Regions from separate parts of the Serinibacter arcticus genome, predicted to be linked through region 2. Evidence: riboswitches for the same ligand, from Rfam matches in the RefSeq annotation. Region 2 holds a riboswitch; the other holds the start of a gene.
The links. A riboswitch is a leader RNA that binds a small molecule or an ion and turns the genes downstream of it on or off. The one in region 2 is predicted to bind S-adenosylmethionine.
Positions count from the first base shown of each region.

Region 1: it holds a riboswitch for S-adenosylmethionine, as region 2 does, so the genes downstream of both, C8046_RS12990 (methylenetetrahydrofolate reductase) here and C8046_RS00490 (LLM class flavin-dependent oxidoreductase) in region 2, are expected to answer to the same signal.

Region 1 is NZ_PYHR01000002.1:2,893,547-2,901,142, forward strand. It holds gene C8046_RS12970 (NUDIX hydrolase) at 1-498, shown strand, start outside; gene C8046_RS12975 (HNH endonuclease signature motif containing protein) at 551-2,080, opposite strand; gene C8046_RS12980 (molybdopterin-dependent oxidoreductase) at 2,329-4,023, shown strand; gene C8046_RS12985 (fasciclin domain-containing protein) at 4,413-5,126, shown strand; SAM riboswitch class I at 5,339-5,439, shown strand; gene C8046_RS12990 (methylenetetrahydrofolate reductase) at 5,489-6,502, shown strand; gene metE (5-methyltetrahydropteroyltriglutamate--homocysteine S-methyltransferase) at 6,725-7,596, shown strand, end outside.
Region 2 is NZ_PYHR01000002.1:90,180-97,775, forward strand. It holds gene proB (glutamate 5-kinase) at 1-383, shown strand, start outside; gene C8046_RS00485 (flavin reductase family protein) at 404-949, opposite strand; SAM riboswitch class IV at 1,113-1,226, shown strand; gene C8046_RS00490 (LLM class flavin-dependent oxidoreductase) at 1,588-2,538, shown strand; gene C8046_RS00495 (glutamate-5-semialdehyde dehydrogenase) at 2,556-3,893, shown strand; gene C8046_RS00500 (aromatic ring-opening dioxygenase LigA) at 4,130-4,666, opposite strand; gene C8046_RS18275 (hypothetical protein) at 4,889-5,038, shown strand; gene nadD (nicotinate-nucleotide adenylyltransferase) at 5,106-5,687, shown strand; gene C8046_RS00515 (hypothetical protein) at 6,190-6,855, shown strand; gene rsfS (ribosome silencing factor) at 6,924-7,313, shown strand; gene C8046_RS00525 (histidine phosphatase family protein) at 7,310-7,596, shown strand, end outside.

The DNA of each region.
Region 1 (7,596 bases), 2.8 Mb from region 2:
CTGCGCCGGCACATCGGCACGGCGCCGCTGTGGCTCACCGGTGTGACCGCCGTCGTCCTCCGCGAGCGGGCGGGCGATGGTGGCGACGCCGTGGGTTCCGACGGCGGACCGCGCGCCGCCGGCCTCGAGGTGCTGCTCGTGCGGCGGTCCGACACCGGGGCCTGGACCCCGGTCACCGGCATCGTCGATCCGGGTGAGGAACCCGCCGTCGCCGCAGCTCGCGAGGTCCTCGAGGAGGCGGACGTCGTCGCGACGGCGCAGCGTCTCGCCTCGGTCTCGGTCACCGCTCCCGTGGTCTACGGCAACGGCGACCGGACCCAGTACATCGACCTCACCTTCCGGTTCGGATACGTCTCGGGCGATCCTCACCCCGCCGACGGAGAGAACACCGACGCCGCCTGGTTCGACGTCGCAGTCCTTCCGCCGATGTCCGACGGCATGCGCGCCCGGATCGACGACGCCCTGCCGGAACGAGGTGAGGCGCTCTTCGCCGTCTGACGTGCCGGAGTCGCATCGCTGTCTCGCCGCGCCGAAACCCTGGCGACGCGAGCTACCAGAGCGACGCGGGCTCGCCGCCGCCGGGTGGTGGCCGACCCGATCGGTCCACGGTCGTCCGGGAGGTGGGGGCGGCCGGTGCCCGAGGCCCGTTCGTGCCGGCCCGCCGATCGTCGGTCCCTCGACCACCGGTGGGACGACCGCCGCTGGTCTCCGCGCCGCCACCGATCCGTTTCGTGCGGGGGACGAGCAGGGCGTCGGCCAGGCGTGAGGTCGCGCCGATGCGACGACCGTCGGCAGCGGCGAAGACGAACCCGCCTCGGACGGGCAGCACCGAGATGTTGTGCCGGTGGACCTGGTGGTGGTGTCGCGAGCACAGGGTGACGCCGTTCTCCAGCGAGGTCGGCCCGTCGTTCGCCCAGTGGTGGATGTGGTGCACCTCGCACCAGGTCGCCCGCAGGCTGCAGCCAGGGAACTGGCAGTGCCGGTCGCGGGTCAGGATCGCCCTCCGGAGGTCGCCCTCGAAGGTGCGCATCGACTGTCCGACGTCGAGGGGTGAGCCGTCGGCGTCCAGGGCGACACGCTGCAGCAGGGCGTCGCACGCCAGCACGTCCAGTGCAGCGAACGGGATCAGCGTTCCGTCCTGCAGCTGGGCGAGCGGCGGTTCGACAGTCAGCCCGGAGGCGCGGAACGCGGTGCCCGAGCGCCCGGCGCCGTCTCCGACCGCCCCGCCCGCGTCCGCCACCGCGGCCGCTCCAGCCTGCGCCGCGAGGCCGGCCTCCCGCTGCCCGCACATCAGGCGCCGACGTTCGGTCAGCAGGAGCCAGGTCGCGATCGGGACGAGGATCGACAGGTGGGGTCGCACCTGGGCGCCGCCCTTGTGCGATCCGCACGACAGCGCATGGTCGGCGAGCCCCGCGAGAGCGTCGGCGCGGCGCTGGTCGGGCGAGCGGTCGTCGTCGCCGGCGGGTACGGGGGTGACGGCGTCGAGCGCGGTGCGGAGGGTCTCGCCGGCGACCACGTCGAGCAGCCCCTCGATCCGGATGCCGCCCTCGCGCGGACTCAGCCGGACGAAGCGTCGCCGCTGCACCTCCTCGTGGCCGTGGTCGGCGGAGTCGGCCTCCAGCGAGGCGACGAGCGCTCGCAGCTGCTTGCGCGTCTCCGGTACGGACAGGGTCGACGCCGCCTCGACGATCTCCTTGCTCGCTGTGAGCACCCGCTCCCGGGCTCGCTCCGACGCCTCGCCGAGCACGTCCCCGATCGCGCGGACGTGCTCGATGCTGACCGCGCCCGCCGCGGCGGCCTCGCGGATCGCCGGCAGCTGCACGAGCGTCTCCGCCGTGCGCTCCTCGCCGATCGACGCCCCGCGACCCTGGCGCGACGTCCGCCCGCGCCACTCGGTGTAGGTCACCCCGGCGTCGCTGCCCTCCCAGGCGCCGGCCCGCTGGATCCGCGCGGCGAGGTCGGCGCGTGCGAGGCCGATGACCGTCGCGGTCTCGTCCAGCAGCCCGAGCGCCTCGCGCAGCTCCGCCGCGCTCCCGGCGCCCCCACCATCAGCTCCACCCCCGCGAACCGCCCCGGCCACCTCGCCGGCCGCATCCTTCGCGCGACGGGCCGTCCTCAGGACCGCACCCGGAAGCGGAACCAGCGCCCTCACGACCTCCGCCACCACCTCAACCACCCCCGCCCCGTCGTCCGCCGAAACCCGCCCGACTCGAACTGATGTTGTAACGCTACGCCCGACCACCGACATCGACCTGGCGGGCCCTCGACCCTGTGGACAACAGGCGTACCGTGAGCCATCCGCTCGACCCTCCGCGACGAACTACGGACATGGACACGACCCGACCCCAGCGCGACGGCGACAGCGACGCCTCCCCGTCAGCCCCGCCCCCCACCTCGACGATCTGGCTGCCGGGCCGGTGGCTCGGTGCGCTCACGGGCGTGGTCGTGGTCGGACTTGCGCTCGCCGTCGCCGAGCTGCTCTCGATCCTCGGCGACCGGGTGCAGCTGCTGAACCAGTTCAGCTCGCCGCTGCTGGCCGTCGGCGCCGCCTTCATCACGCTCACGCCCGAGTGGCTGAAGCAGTTCGCGATCGCCACGTTCGGCGAGCAGGACAAGGTCGCGCTGCAGGTCGGCATGGGCGTCACGGTGCTGATCGCCGCCGCCGTCATCGGTCTGGTCGCGCGCCGCAGCCCGAGGGTTGCGGCCGTCCTGCTGGCCGCGTTCGTCGCGATCTGCGGAGTCGCCGTCCTGACCCGCCCCGCCGCGGTCGGGGTCATCGACCTGCTGCCCTCGATCGTGGGCGGCGTCGTCGGCGTCCTGGTGCTGGGCTACCTCTTCCGTCGTCGCGAGGTCGCGGCCCCCGCCGCACCGGTCGACCCCGATGTTGAGCCCACCCCCCAGGACTACCCGTCCCGCCGCACCACCACGCCGGTGATGGACAGCGCGCTCGGTCGCCGTCGCTTCCTCAGCCTGGTCGGCATCACCGCGGCCGCGGCCACCGCCGCCACCGCGATCGGCCGCTTCCTCCCCAGCTACGCCGACGTCCAGGCGAGCCGCGACGCCCTCCAGGTCCCGTCCGCCACGCCGCAGAGCTTCCCCGACGGCCTCACCCTCGACACCATCGAAGAAGCCGTCGACGGTCAGGGCGCGTTCCTCACGCCGAACGAGGACTTCTACCGCGTGGACACCGCGCTGACCCTGCCGAACATCACGGCTGACGACTGGTCGCTGAAGATCCACGGCCTCGTCGACCGCGAGCGCACGCTCACCTACGACGAGATCGTCAACCTCCCGCTCGTCGAGCGCACGATCACCCTCACCTGCGTGTCCAACGAGGTCGGTGGCGGGCTCGTGGGCACCGCGACGTGGATCGGCACGCCGATCAAGGACCTGCTCGAGGACCTCGGGCCGAGCTCGGACGCCGACTGCGTGCTCTGCACCAGCATCGACGGCTTCACCCTCACCGCCCCGCTCGAGGCGCTCGTCGACGGCCGGGACTCGCTCCTCGCCGTCGCCATGAACGGCGAGATCCTCCCGCAGCGCAACGGCTTCCCGGTGCGCATGGTCGTGCCCGGCCTGTACGGCTACGTCTCGGCGACGAAGTGGATCGTCGACATGAAGGTGAGCAGGTTCTCCGACGAGGTCGCCTACTGGACCCAGCGCGGCTGGGCCGAGCAGGCGCCGATCAAGACCGCCTCGCGCATCGACGTCCCGCGCGGCTTCAACCAGGCCGCCGTCGGCGACGAGGTCGTCATCGCGGGTGTCGCGTGGGCGCAGCAGCGCGGGATCGAGAACGTGGAGATCCAGATCGACGACGGCGAGTGGCAGCCCGTGGAGCTCTCGCCCGCGCTCTCGAACGACACGTGGCGCCAGTGGCGCACGACGTGGGTGGCCGAGCAGGGCGTCCACACCATTCGCTGCCGCGCGTACGACGGCACGGGCGAGCTGCAGACGGAGGAGATCGCACCCCCGATCCCGAACGGCTCCTCCGGCTACGACGCCCGGAGCATCACGGTCTCCTGAGGGGGCCACCAGCACCCAGCACCACCGAGGGCGATCCTGTCGCCGTCGCCGATCCACCCAGGATCGTCACGACGGCGGAGGGTCGCCCTCACTGCTGTCCCCACCGTGCGTGGTGGCGGCGGCCCGACGCCGGCCGTCCCTCGTCAGGACGGCGTCCGCCCCTGTGTCCAGGGGAGGACACCACTCTCTGTACAGGGGAGGACACCACCCGTCTCCCGCCGTCAGCACCCGCATCACCACGGCCCACCACCCGCGCCGATGCACGGTTCCGCCCTCCCGAGAACCCGCTCAGAAAAAATCTCGCGATCCGACCCATCCGTATTCCCCACCACGTCGAACTACTCGTGAGACCGGCCACCAGGCCGCACCCGTCACGAAGGAGCTTGACAATGTTCACCACCCGGAAGACCTTCACCTCGATCGCCGCTGTTGCCGCTCTCGCGCTCACCCTCTCCGCCTGTGGCGGTTCGGGTGACGAGGACATGACCGAGGAGTCCAGCCCCACGATGTCCGAGTCCGAGACGGCGTCGCCGTCGCCCTCGGAGACCGAGACCGAGTCGGCCTCCCCCTCGGAGACCGAGTCCGCGACCGACGACATGGCTGACCCGGCCGCGAACCTCGTCGGCGCCGGCTGCGCCGCCTACGCCGAGGCCGTTCCGGACGGCGCCGGCTCCGTCGGTGGCATGGCGCTCGACCCGGTCGCCACCGCTGCGTCCAACAACCCGCTCCTCACCACGCTGACCGCGGCCGTCTCCGGCGGGCTCAACCCGGGCGTCGACCTGGTCAGCACGCTGAACAGCGACGAGTTCACGGTCTTCGCGCCGGTCGACGAGGCCTTCGCGGCCGTCGACCCCGCCACGATCGAGACGCTCAAGACCGACAGCGAGCTCCTCACCACGATCCTGACCTACCACGTGGTCCCCGGCCAGCTCGACCCGACGGCCGTCGTCGGCGAGCAGACCACCGTCCAGGGTGGGACCGTCGAGGTCACCGGTGAGGGCGACAACCTCATGGTGAACGGCGCCAGCGTCATCTGCGGTGGCGTCCAGACCGCCAACGCCACGGTGTACCTGATCGACTCGGTCCTCATGCCCCCGATGTGATCAGCACCTCCCCCTCTAGGCCATCGCAGGGCCGACAGACTCCCGGTGTCTCACGGTGCCGGGTGGCCGGTTGAGGGACCGGTGGGCCGATGCCCCGCCTCCGATCAGGGAGGCGGGGCATCGCGCTGTCTCGGGAACGGGTCGCGCATCTCGCGATGCGGACGCCCGCTCCGAACGATGGACGCCCCCCGCGCGTCCCCGCTACTCTCCTAGAACCATCCAGAGCGGCCGAGAGATCTGGCTCGACGACGCCGCAGCAACCCCCAACGGAAGCCTCCCGCGGGAAGGGTGCTCACGCCAGGACCGATGGAGAGAGCAATGCGGGCACCACTCCCGCGGAGCACGGCACGGGGGAGGCGGTCATGACGACCTCCGACCTGTACCGTCCGCCGCGACCGACGATCAGCTACGAGCTGTACCCCCCACGCACACCCAAGGGCGAGACCCAGGTGTGGGACACGGTCACCCAGCTCGCCGACCACGTCGCCGACTACTTCTCCGTCACGTACGGGGCCTCGGGCTCGACGGCGTCGACGTCGCAGGCGCTCGTCGAGCGCATCATCAACGAGACGTCCGTCCCGGTCATCGCCCACCTCACGTGCGTGGGTCGGACGGCCGAGCAGCTCCGCGAGGTCGTCGGAGCCTTCCTCGACGCCGGCGTCCGCAACTTCCTCGCGCTGCGCGGCGACCCGCCCGAGGGTGTCGTGGACTGGAAGCCCGCGCCGGGCGAGGTCGGCCGCGCGTGCGACCTGGTGACGCTGATCCGTGAGGTCGAGGCCGAGCGCTTCGGCTCCCGCGGGCTCGACCCGATCTCCCGGCTCGCCGACCACCGCAGCCGCCGCACGGCGGTGAGCATCGCCGTCGCCGCCTACCCGGGCCTCGAGCGTGCCGGTGCCGCGCCCGACGGCGGTCACCCCGCCGGCGGCGTGACCGACGGCGCGGTCGCCGGGGCCAGCCGGTTCCGCGTCCGCGAGGACGAGCTCGTCGCGCTGCGCGCCAAGCAGGACGCCGGCGCCGACTTCGCGATCACCCAGCTCTTCTTCGACGCCGCGGCCTACCGCGAGCTGCTGGGCGCGTCCCGGGCGGCCGGGATCAGGCTGCCGCTGGTGCCCGGGATCCTGCCGCTGACGGACCCCGCCCGCATCCGTCGCCTGTGCGACCTCAACGGCATCGCCCACCCGGCCGAGATCCTCGGCACGCTCGACGCCACGACCGACCCGGAGGAGCGCCGTCGGATCGGCCTCGAGGCGACGACGTCGCTCGTCCGCGACGTCCTCGCGGCCGGCGCCCCCGGGCTGCACCTGTACACGTTCAACAAGGCCGACGGCGTCACCGCCCTCCTGGAGGACGTGCTCGCCGAGCGAATGCCGGCCTGATCCCGACGGCGGAGCACGCCTCCGCCGCCCCGCCCGACCCCCGTCGGGCCCCACGCCGATCCGACACGGATCCGTACGAAGCGTCGCAAGCCGGAGCCCCGCGCGACGTGACCATCCGCAGCACCCGACACACCGACGTCGCAAGCCGGAGCCCCGCGCGACGTCGCCCCTCCGCACACCGTGATGTCGCCCGCGACGTCAACAACGCCCCAAGGAGACGCCATGAGCGCCACCACCCAGCACCACGAGCTCCCCACCGCCACGATCCTCGGCTACCCCCGCATCGGGCCCCGCCGCGAGCTGAAGAAGGCGGTCGAGTCCCACTGGGCCGGCCGGACGACCGAGGCCGAGCTCGAGCAGGCGGCGGCCGAGCTGCGCCGCCGCACCCTCACGCACCTGCGCGACCTCGGTCTCGCCGTTGAGGACTCCTCGATCCCGCTCGACTTCTCCTACTACGACCAGGTGCACGACGTCGCCGTCGCGCTCGGGGTCGTCCCGGAGCGGTTCGCGGACCTGCGCGCCGCGGACGGCACGATCGACCTCGCCGGCTACTTCACGCTCGCCCGTGGCGAGGGTGATCGCGTCCCGCTCGAGATGACGAAGTGGCTCGACTCCAACTACCACTACCTCGTGCCCGAGATCGGCCCGGCGACGGCGATCTCCTACGCCGGTTCGCGTCGCGTCCAGGAGGTGCGCGAGGCCGCCGATCTCGGCATCACCGGGCGCCCGGTGCTCATCGGGCCCGTGACCCTGCTGCTCCTGGCCAAGGCCGCCGACGGCTCGCCCGAGGACTTCTCGCCCCTGGATCGGCTCGACGACGTCGTGGCCGCCTACGCCGCGCTGCTCGCCGACCTGCGCTCCGCCGGCGCCTCGTGGGTGCAGCTCGACGAGCCCGCGCTGACCAGCGACACCTGGGCGACGCCGACGGCGGAGGTGGCCTCCGCCGTCGCCCGCGCCTACGGGGTGCTCGCGTCCGCGCCGGTGGGCGCCGCCTCGGACGACGGCGACGCCGCCCGCCCGGCGATCCTCGTCACCGCCGGTTACGGGAGCCTCGGCGACGCCGTCGACCCGCTGCTCGCCGCCGGCGTCGAGGC
Region 2 (7,596 bases):
CCCTGTCCGGGCAGGACGTCGGCACGTGGTTCGAGGCGACGCACGCGCGCCCGCGCACCCGCCGGCTGTGGCTGGCCCACGCCGCCCACACGCGGGGGCGACTGGTGCTGGACGACGGTGCCGTCCGCGCCATCACGCACGGCAAGCGGTCGCTGCTCGCGGCCGGGGTGGTCGGGGTCGAGGGTGCCTTCGAGGCCGGGGACCCCGTGGAGCTGGCGAGCACCGACGGCGTGGTCGTGGCCCGCGGTCTCGTGGCCTACTCGAGCGAGGAGCTGCCCGAGCGGTTCGGTCTCACGTCCTCCCAGCAGCGCGAGGAGTTCGGCGACGGCCGGGACCGCGCCGTCGTGCACCGCGACGACCTGGTCGTGGTGGCCCGGCGCTGAGGCCTCGGCCCGCGCGCGGGTCAGCCGACCTGCGAGTGACCGCCCGTGCGGTGGTAGGTGCGGTCGACGTAGACCAGGCGCGGCTGCTCGACCTGGGCGTGCGGCGTCTCCTCGTGCACGTGCGTCACGTCCGCCGTCACCAGGAAGCTGGAGCCGGCGGGGATCCGCTCGGCGATCTCCACGCGGGCCCACGACGTCACCTGCGCCAGCCGCGGCTCACCGGTCGGCAGCCACTCCAGCGGCGTGTCGGTGAACCGGTCGATCCCCGGGGTGGCGAACCGGACCGAGAGGTCGGCCTGGTCGTGGGCGAGGAAGCTCACGACGGCGGAGTGCGCCTCGCGCAGGGCCGGCCAGGAGGAGGACACCCCGGTGATCGAGAAGGCGAGCACCGCCGGCGAGGCCGAGACCGAGATCACGGAGGTCGCCGTGAAGCCGACCGGGGCGCCGTCGGGACCGACCAGCGTGACGATCGCGACGCCCGCCGGGTGGTGGCGGAACAGGTCCTTGAACGCCCGCGGGGACGGGACGGCGGCGGCGTCGAGGGAGGTGGGGTGCGGTGCGGTCACGCTCCGAACCTACGTCCGTCACCGGCCGAGCGTCGGGGTGCGTCCCGTCCGTCCATCATGCGGACCGCGTCGAACGGATGCGGGTGACCGCTCACATCGCGTCAGCACCGCGTCGACGATTGAGTTGACACATCAACCAATGTGGTCGTAGCGTCGTGTCCACGGTCTTGAGTACCAGCGCGTAAGCCCCGGCTTGCTGGTCGGCAACCCTCCTCCTGCGGTGGGGTGCCCCGGGTGACGACCAGGCCCTGGCTACCTGCCAGGGCAAGCGCTCGTCCGCACCACGCGGAGATACGAGGAACAGAACACGATGGTCACGGAACGGCAGATGAAGTCCCTGCGACGCTCCACCACGTCCCTCATGTGTTGCACGCCGTCGGCGTGCACGTGTATGCGCTGACGGCGGCCGGACGAACTCCCCGCGGGCTCCCCGCCCGCTGAGCTCAGCCGCTGGTGAGAACCACCAGTCTCCTGCCGTCGTGCCCCGGCTCCTGCTGCCCCGCAGCGGAGCGATCCCGCCCGCACGCCCGACCCACCGCCCTGCCCCAGCCCCGTGCTGCCGGTCGCGGAGCGGGTCGCGAGCCCGGACGGTCCCCATACACGCATGAACCCTGCCCTGCAGGGAAAGGACCCCTCACATGTCTCAGCAGCACCCCTCCTCGTCCCCCGCCCGCACCGGTCTGACGCTCGGTCTCGACCTCACGACGCTCGGCGCGAAGGCCTCGTCCTTCCGCCGCCCGGGCGCCGGTGGCAACGAGCGCGTCTCGCTGTCCGACGTCGCCGAGCACGTCGCGCTGGCGGCCGCCGCCGGCGTCGACCTCATCACCTTCGGCGAGTCCTTCCGGCTCGACACGACCGCCCGCGCCGACGCCTGGCTCGACCCGGCCGTCATCGCCTCCCGCCTGGCCGCCAGCGGCGCGCTCACCGGTGGCCCGACGGTCGTGCCGGCCCTGCCGGCCGGTTTCCTCGACCCGGTCCGCCTGGCCCGCGCCGTCGCCGGCATCCACGCCCGCTCGGGCGGTCGCGCCGGCTGGCAGCTGCCCATCAGCGCCACCGCGGGCGGCGTGCACGCCGAGGTCCGCCGCGTCTGGGAGGCGACGCCGGACGCGCAGACCGGCGGTCACAGCCCGCTCGTGGTGACGGCGCCGCAGGAGGCGACGACCGCCGTCGTCGCCGGCCGGTTCTCCGACGTCGTCCGCCTGCAGGTCTCCGACCTCGCCGAGGCGAAGCGCCGCCGGACGGCCATCCGCACCGCCGCCGAGCAGGCGGGCCGCAACCCCGACGACGTGCGCGTGCTCGTCGACGCGGTCACGGTCATCGGCCAGGACGCGGCCAGCGCACTGTTCCGTGCCGACCTGCTGCGCGACCTCGGGACGCACACCGACCACGACGAGCTCACCGTGGCCGGCACGGCGCGCGGCGTCGCGGACGTCTTCGAGGACTGGTACACCCAGGGCGCCGTCGACGGCTTCGTCGTCCTCCCCGGGTCGCTGCCGGCGGACGTCCAGGCGCTCGCCCACGAGCTCGCCCCGGCCCTCGCCGAGCGCGGTCTGCTCGCGGGCGTCGCCGCCTCCGCCGTCGTGCGCTGAGGCCTACCCTGGTGGGCATGGCTCTCGAGACCCCCACCATCCCCGTCGTCGGAGGCGGCCCCGCGGGGCCGCCTCCGACCACGAGCGAGCAGGACGTCACCGCCGGGGTGCACGCGGCCGCGCGTCGCGCCAAGGTCGCCTCCCGCGTGCTGGCCCGCTCGACGCGCGCCACGAAGGACGCCGCCCTGCACGCCATGGCCGACGCGCTCGTCGCGCGCGCGGACGAGGTCGTGGCGGCCAACTCCGTCGACGTCGATCGGGAGCGCGCCCGCGGCATGAGCGAGGGGCTGCTCGACCGCCTCACGCTGACGCCCGAGCGCCTGGGGGGCATCGCGGAGGCGCTCCGCGAGGTCGCCGGCCTGCCGGACCCGGTCGGCGAGGTGGTGCGCGGCTCGACCCTGCCCAACGGCCTGCGGGTGCGGCAGACGCGGGTGCCGCTCGGCGTCGTCGGCGTCATCTACGAGGCTCGCCCCAACGTGACGGTCGACGTCGTGGGGCTCGGGCTGAAGTCCGGCAACGCCGTCGTGCTGCGTGGTGGCTCGGCCGCCGCCGCGTCCAACACCGCGATCGTGGCCGTGCTGCAGGACGCCCTGGAGCAGCAGGGGCTGCCGCGCGAGGCCGTCGGGAGCATCGACGAGTTCGGGCGGCCCGGGGGAGTGGCGCTGATGCGCGCCCGCGGGCTCGTGGACGTCGTCGTCCCGCGTGGCGGGGCCGACCTCATCGCCACCGTGGTGCGCGAGTCCACCGTCCCGGTCATCGAGACCGGGGTGGGCAACTGCCACCTGTACGTCGACGCCGGGGCCGACGTCGCCCAGGCCGTGGCGATCCTCCTCAACGGCAAGACCCAGCGGGTCGGCGTCTGCAACGCCCTCGAGACCCTGCTGGTGCACGCCGACGCCGCCGAGGCCTTCCTTCCCGCGGCGCTGGCCGCGCTCACCGACGCCGGCGTCCGGCTGCACGCCGACGAGGCGGCGTCGGCCCACGCGCCCGCGGGCGCCGACGTGGTGCCGGCGACCACGCAGGACTGGGAGACGGAGTACCTCAGCCTCGACCTGGCGGTGAAGGTCGTCGCCGACCTCGACGAGGCGCTGGAGCACATCCGGACCTACACCTCGGGCCACACCGAGGTCATCTGCACGCCGTCGCTGGCCGCGGCGCACCGGTTCAGCACCGAGCTCGACTCGGCCGCGATCATGGTCAACGCGTCCAGCCGGTTCACCGACGGCGGGCAGCTCGGCCTCGGCGCCGAGCTCGGCATCTCCACCCAGAAGCTGCACGCCCGCGGCCCCATGGGGCTCGCGGAGCTCACGACCACGACGTGGATCGTCCAGGGCGACGGGCACGTGCGTCCCTGAGGGCGGTTGCGCTGCCCGACGCGCCCTCCGCCGCACTCCCCGGGAGTGACGAACGGCCCCGTCCGAGGGACGGGGCCGTTCGGGGAGGCCTGCTCCGGCGCCAGCCGGCCTCACCGTCCGCCGCGGTCCGTTGCCGGTCCTGCGGCGGGGCTTGTCGCGGCCGGGGCCGCTGGGTCAATTCTTCGCCCTGCGCCGGGGTGGATCCAGGGCCGAAGGTCCCGGGTCCACGAGGACGGTCAGTCCCGGGTGGGAGGGCCCGCCGGGCCGGCGGGGGCCGCCGACGCCTCGGGCGAGCTGGTGACGGCCACCTTCCGCAGGCCGAGCCCGACGAGGGCGAACATCACGCCCAGCCCCATCACGAGGGCGGCGACGCCGAACGCGACGACCGAGGTGAACAGCGAGGCCCGCAGGAACGAGGCGTTCATGACCGTGGTGCGCTGACCCTGCAGGGCGAGCACCTCCTCGGAGTCGTCCGCCGCGCCGTCCGCCTTGAGGGTGCTGATCTCTGACCCCAGCTCGGCGTAGGTCTTCCCGTCCGTGGCCGCGAGGGCGTGGTGGTTGATGATGTCGGCCTGCGCGAACGCGGTGAACGGGTCCTGGACGGTCTGCCCGCCGAACATCGCCGCGTCCTCGGAGACGGTGATCTCCTCGGCCCGCAGGTTGCTGGAGACGAGACCCCAGGTGACCGCGCCGGCGACGAGGAAGATCGCGCCGGCGACGATGCTGACGAGGCCGATGACCGCGGGGGCCCGGGAGGTGGTGGTGGTCGCCATGGGATGGCCTGCTCTCTGTGGTGCGCCGGTGGGGACGTCGCCCAGTCTTCCGGCGGCGTCCCACCCGTGGCTGGGCAGGAGGTCCCGGTCCGGGTGTGAGCACCGTCACGGGGCACGACATGCCGTTCCGCGCGCCGCGACGGGCACGTCTGCACCGGGTCGGCGCGACGTGCGAGACTGGGCGGTGGTTCGGCACGATGCCGCGCGCGAAGGGAGATATTGATGGCGAACACTCTGGTCGTCCTGGCCGAGGTTGCTCACGAGGTGACCCGCCCCAACCCGTGGCTGTACGGGGGCATCACGCTCGCGTCCCTGCTCCTCCTGCTCCTCGCGACGTACGCGTTCCGCAGCGTCGGCACGCGCCGCCGCTGACGCGGTGACCCTCCCCTCGCCCGGTGGTGACGCCGGCGCGCCGGCCCGGCGACGCCGGACCGGGATCATGGGCGGCACCTTCGACCCCGTCCACCACGGCCACCTCGTGGCCGCGAGCGAGGCGGCGTCGGAGTTCGACCTCGACGAGGTCGTGTTCGTCCCGACCGGGACGCAGCCGTTCAAGGCCACCCGCAAGGTCGCCCCGGCGGAGCACCGCTACCTGATGACCGTGATCGCGACGGCGTCGAACCCGGACTTCACCGTCTCGCGGGTCGACATCGATCGGCCTGGCATCACGTTCACGGTCGACACGCTCGGCGACCTGACGCGGCAGCGTCCGGACGAGGACCTGTTCTTCATCACCGGTGCCGACGCCCTGAACCAGATCCTGACGTGGAAGAGCTCGAGCGAGCTGTTCGAGCTGGCACACTTCATCGGCGTCACACGCCCCGGCCACGTGCTGGACGTGGCGCACCTGCCGGGGGAGCGGGTCTCGCTCCTGGAGGTGCCCGCCATGGCGATCTCCTCCACCGCGTGCCGCGAGCGGGTGGAGACCGGGAGACCGGTCTGGTACCTCGTGCCCGACGGCGTCGTGCAGTACATCAACAAGCACCAGCTCTACCGTCAGCCCCTGGGAGGTGCCGAGTGAGCGCCGAGGATCCGCTCCACCCGATCGGCGAGCGTCGTCGTCGACGTCGCGAGCAGCCGACGCAGGCGCCCTCCGCCGAGGTCGGCCGGGTCGGCGACCCCGACGCGACCGGCGAGACCGGCGTCGTCGAGGCACCCGCCGCCACCCCCGCCCGCGGGGTCGCCGGTCCGACGGTGACCGGCACCGGTCCGACGACGGTGCCGTCGCGACGCCAGCTGCGCGAGGCGCGGGCGGCCGAGGAGGCGGCCAGGCAGCGGGCCGAGCGCGAGGTGATCAGCGCCGAGGCGACCCAGGCGCACCAGGTGGTGCCGGAGGAGTCCGAGCCGGCCGCTCCGGCGACCCCGGCCGCTCCGACTGCTTCGGCGCCCCCAGGCCCCCGGTGCGGGTCGCGCGGGCCGAGCGCACGGCGTCCTCGCCCGCGCTGCCCGCCGCCCCCGCAGCACCGCCGGCCGAACCGCCGGCGCCCGCGGCCACGCCGGGGAGCGCCCCGAACCGCCGATCGATGCGTGAGCGCCGGGTCGAGGGTCCCGCCGGGCCCGCGGGCCGGGGCGAGCGCGTGCCGCCGCAGCGGCCCGTCGTCCGCACCCCCGCCGCCGCGCAGGGGATCCGCAGCGTCGACGAGACGGGTGCCCTCACCGGCGTCACGTCGACCCGCGCGTCGGAGGACTCGCCAGTCGAGGTCACGGGTCCGATCGACTGGTCCTCCTCCGTCCTGCCCGCCGTCACCGGTGAGACGCCCGCGCCCGCCGGCGTGAGCGGCGAGACCGGCGCGGTCGCTCCGGCACCGGCCCGGCCCGGGACGGCGACCGACCCCGCGGGGACTCCTGCCGCACGAGTGGTGCCAGCGGCCCCCGAGACGCCGGCCCCGGTCGCCCCCGCCACCCCGGCGCGGCGCTCGGTGCTGTCCGCCGGACGCGCGCCCGTCCACGCCTGGGAGGCCGTGTCCGGCGAGGGCCGCGGCGCCACCGTGCCCGATCCGGGTCTCACGGAGGTCCCCGACGTCGAGGGTGTCTTCGACGTGGCGGCCCCGGACGTCGAGGTGGCCGAGGGCATCGACGTCTCCGGGGAGGCGAGCGGACAGCACGACTGGGCCACGTGGCTGAGGCGCGGGCTGCTGGCACTGGTCGGCGTCGGGATCGGGATCGCCATCTTCCTGATCGTCCGGTAGGTCGGGGTCGAGCCCGGGGCAGCCCGTAGACTGGGGCGTCCCGTCACCGAACGCCCCTGGAGCCCCGCGTGCCCGCATCTGCCAACGCCGTCGAGCTGACCATCGCTGCGGCTCTCGCCGCCGCGGACAAGAAGGCCGAGGAGATCATCGCGCTCGACGTCTCCGAGCGCCTCGTCCTCACCGACGCCTTCCTCGTCGCCTCCGGCACGAGCGAGCGTCAGGTCTCCGGCATCGTCGACGGCATCGAGGACGCGCTGCACGCACGCGGCGTCAAGGCGATCCGCAAGGAGGGCGTCTCGCAGGGTCGCTGGGTGCTGCTCGACTACGGCGACATCATCGTCCACGTCCAGCACTCCGAGGACCGCGAGTTCTACGCCCTCGAGCGCCTGTGGCGGGACTGCCCGGTCATCGAGCTCCCGGCGGAGGTCCGCGAGGCCCCGCAGGACGCCGCGGAGTGACCGCCGGCACCATCGTGCTCTGGCGGCACGGTCAGACCGACTACAACGTGGCCATGCGGCTGCAGGGTCAGACCGACATCCCGCTGAACGAGACCGGGCGGGCGCAGGCCGAGACGGCCGCCGCCGTCCTGGCCGAGCTGCGGCCCGACGCGATCGTCGCCTCCGACCTGTCGCGCGCCGTCGCCACCGCCTCGGCTCTCGCGTCGCGCCTCGATCTCCCCGTCGTCACCGACCCCCGCCTGCGGGAGCGGGACTTCGGCGACTGGGAGGGGCTGCACGGCGA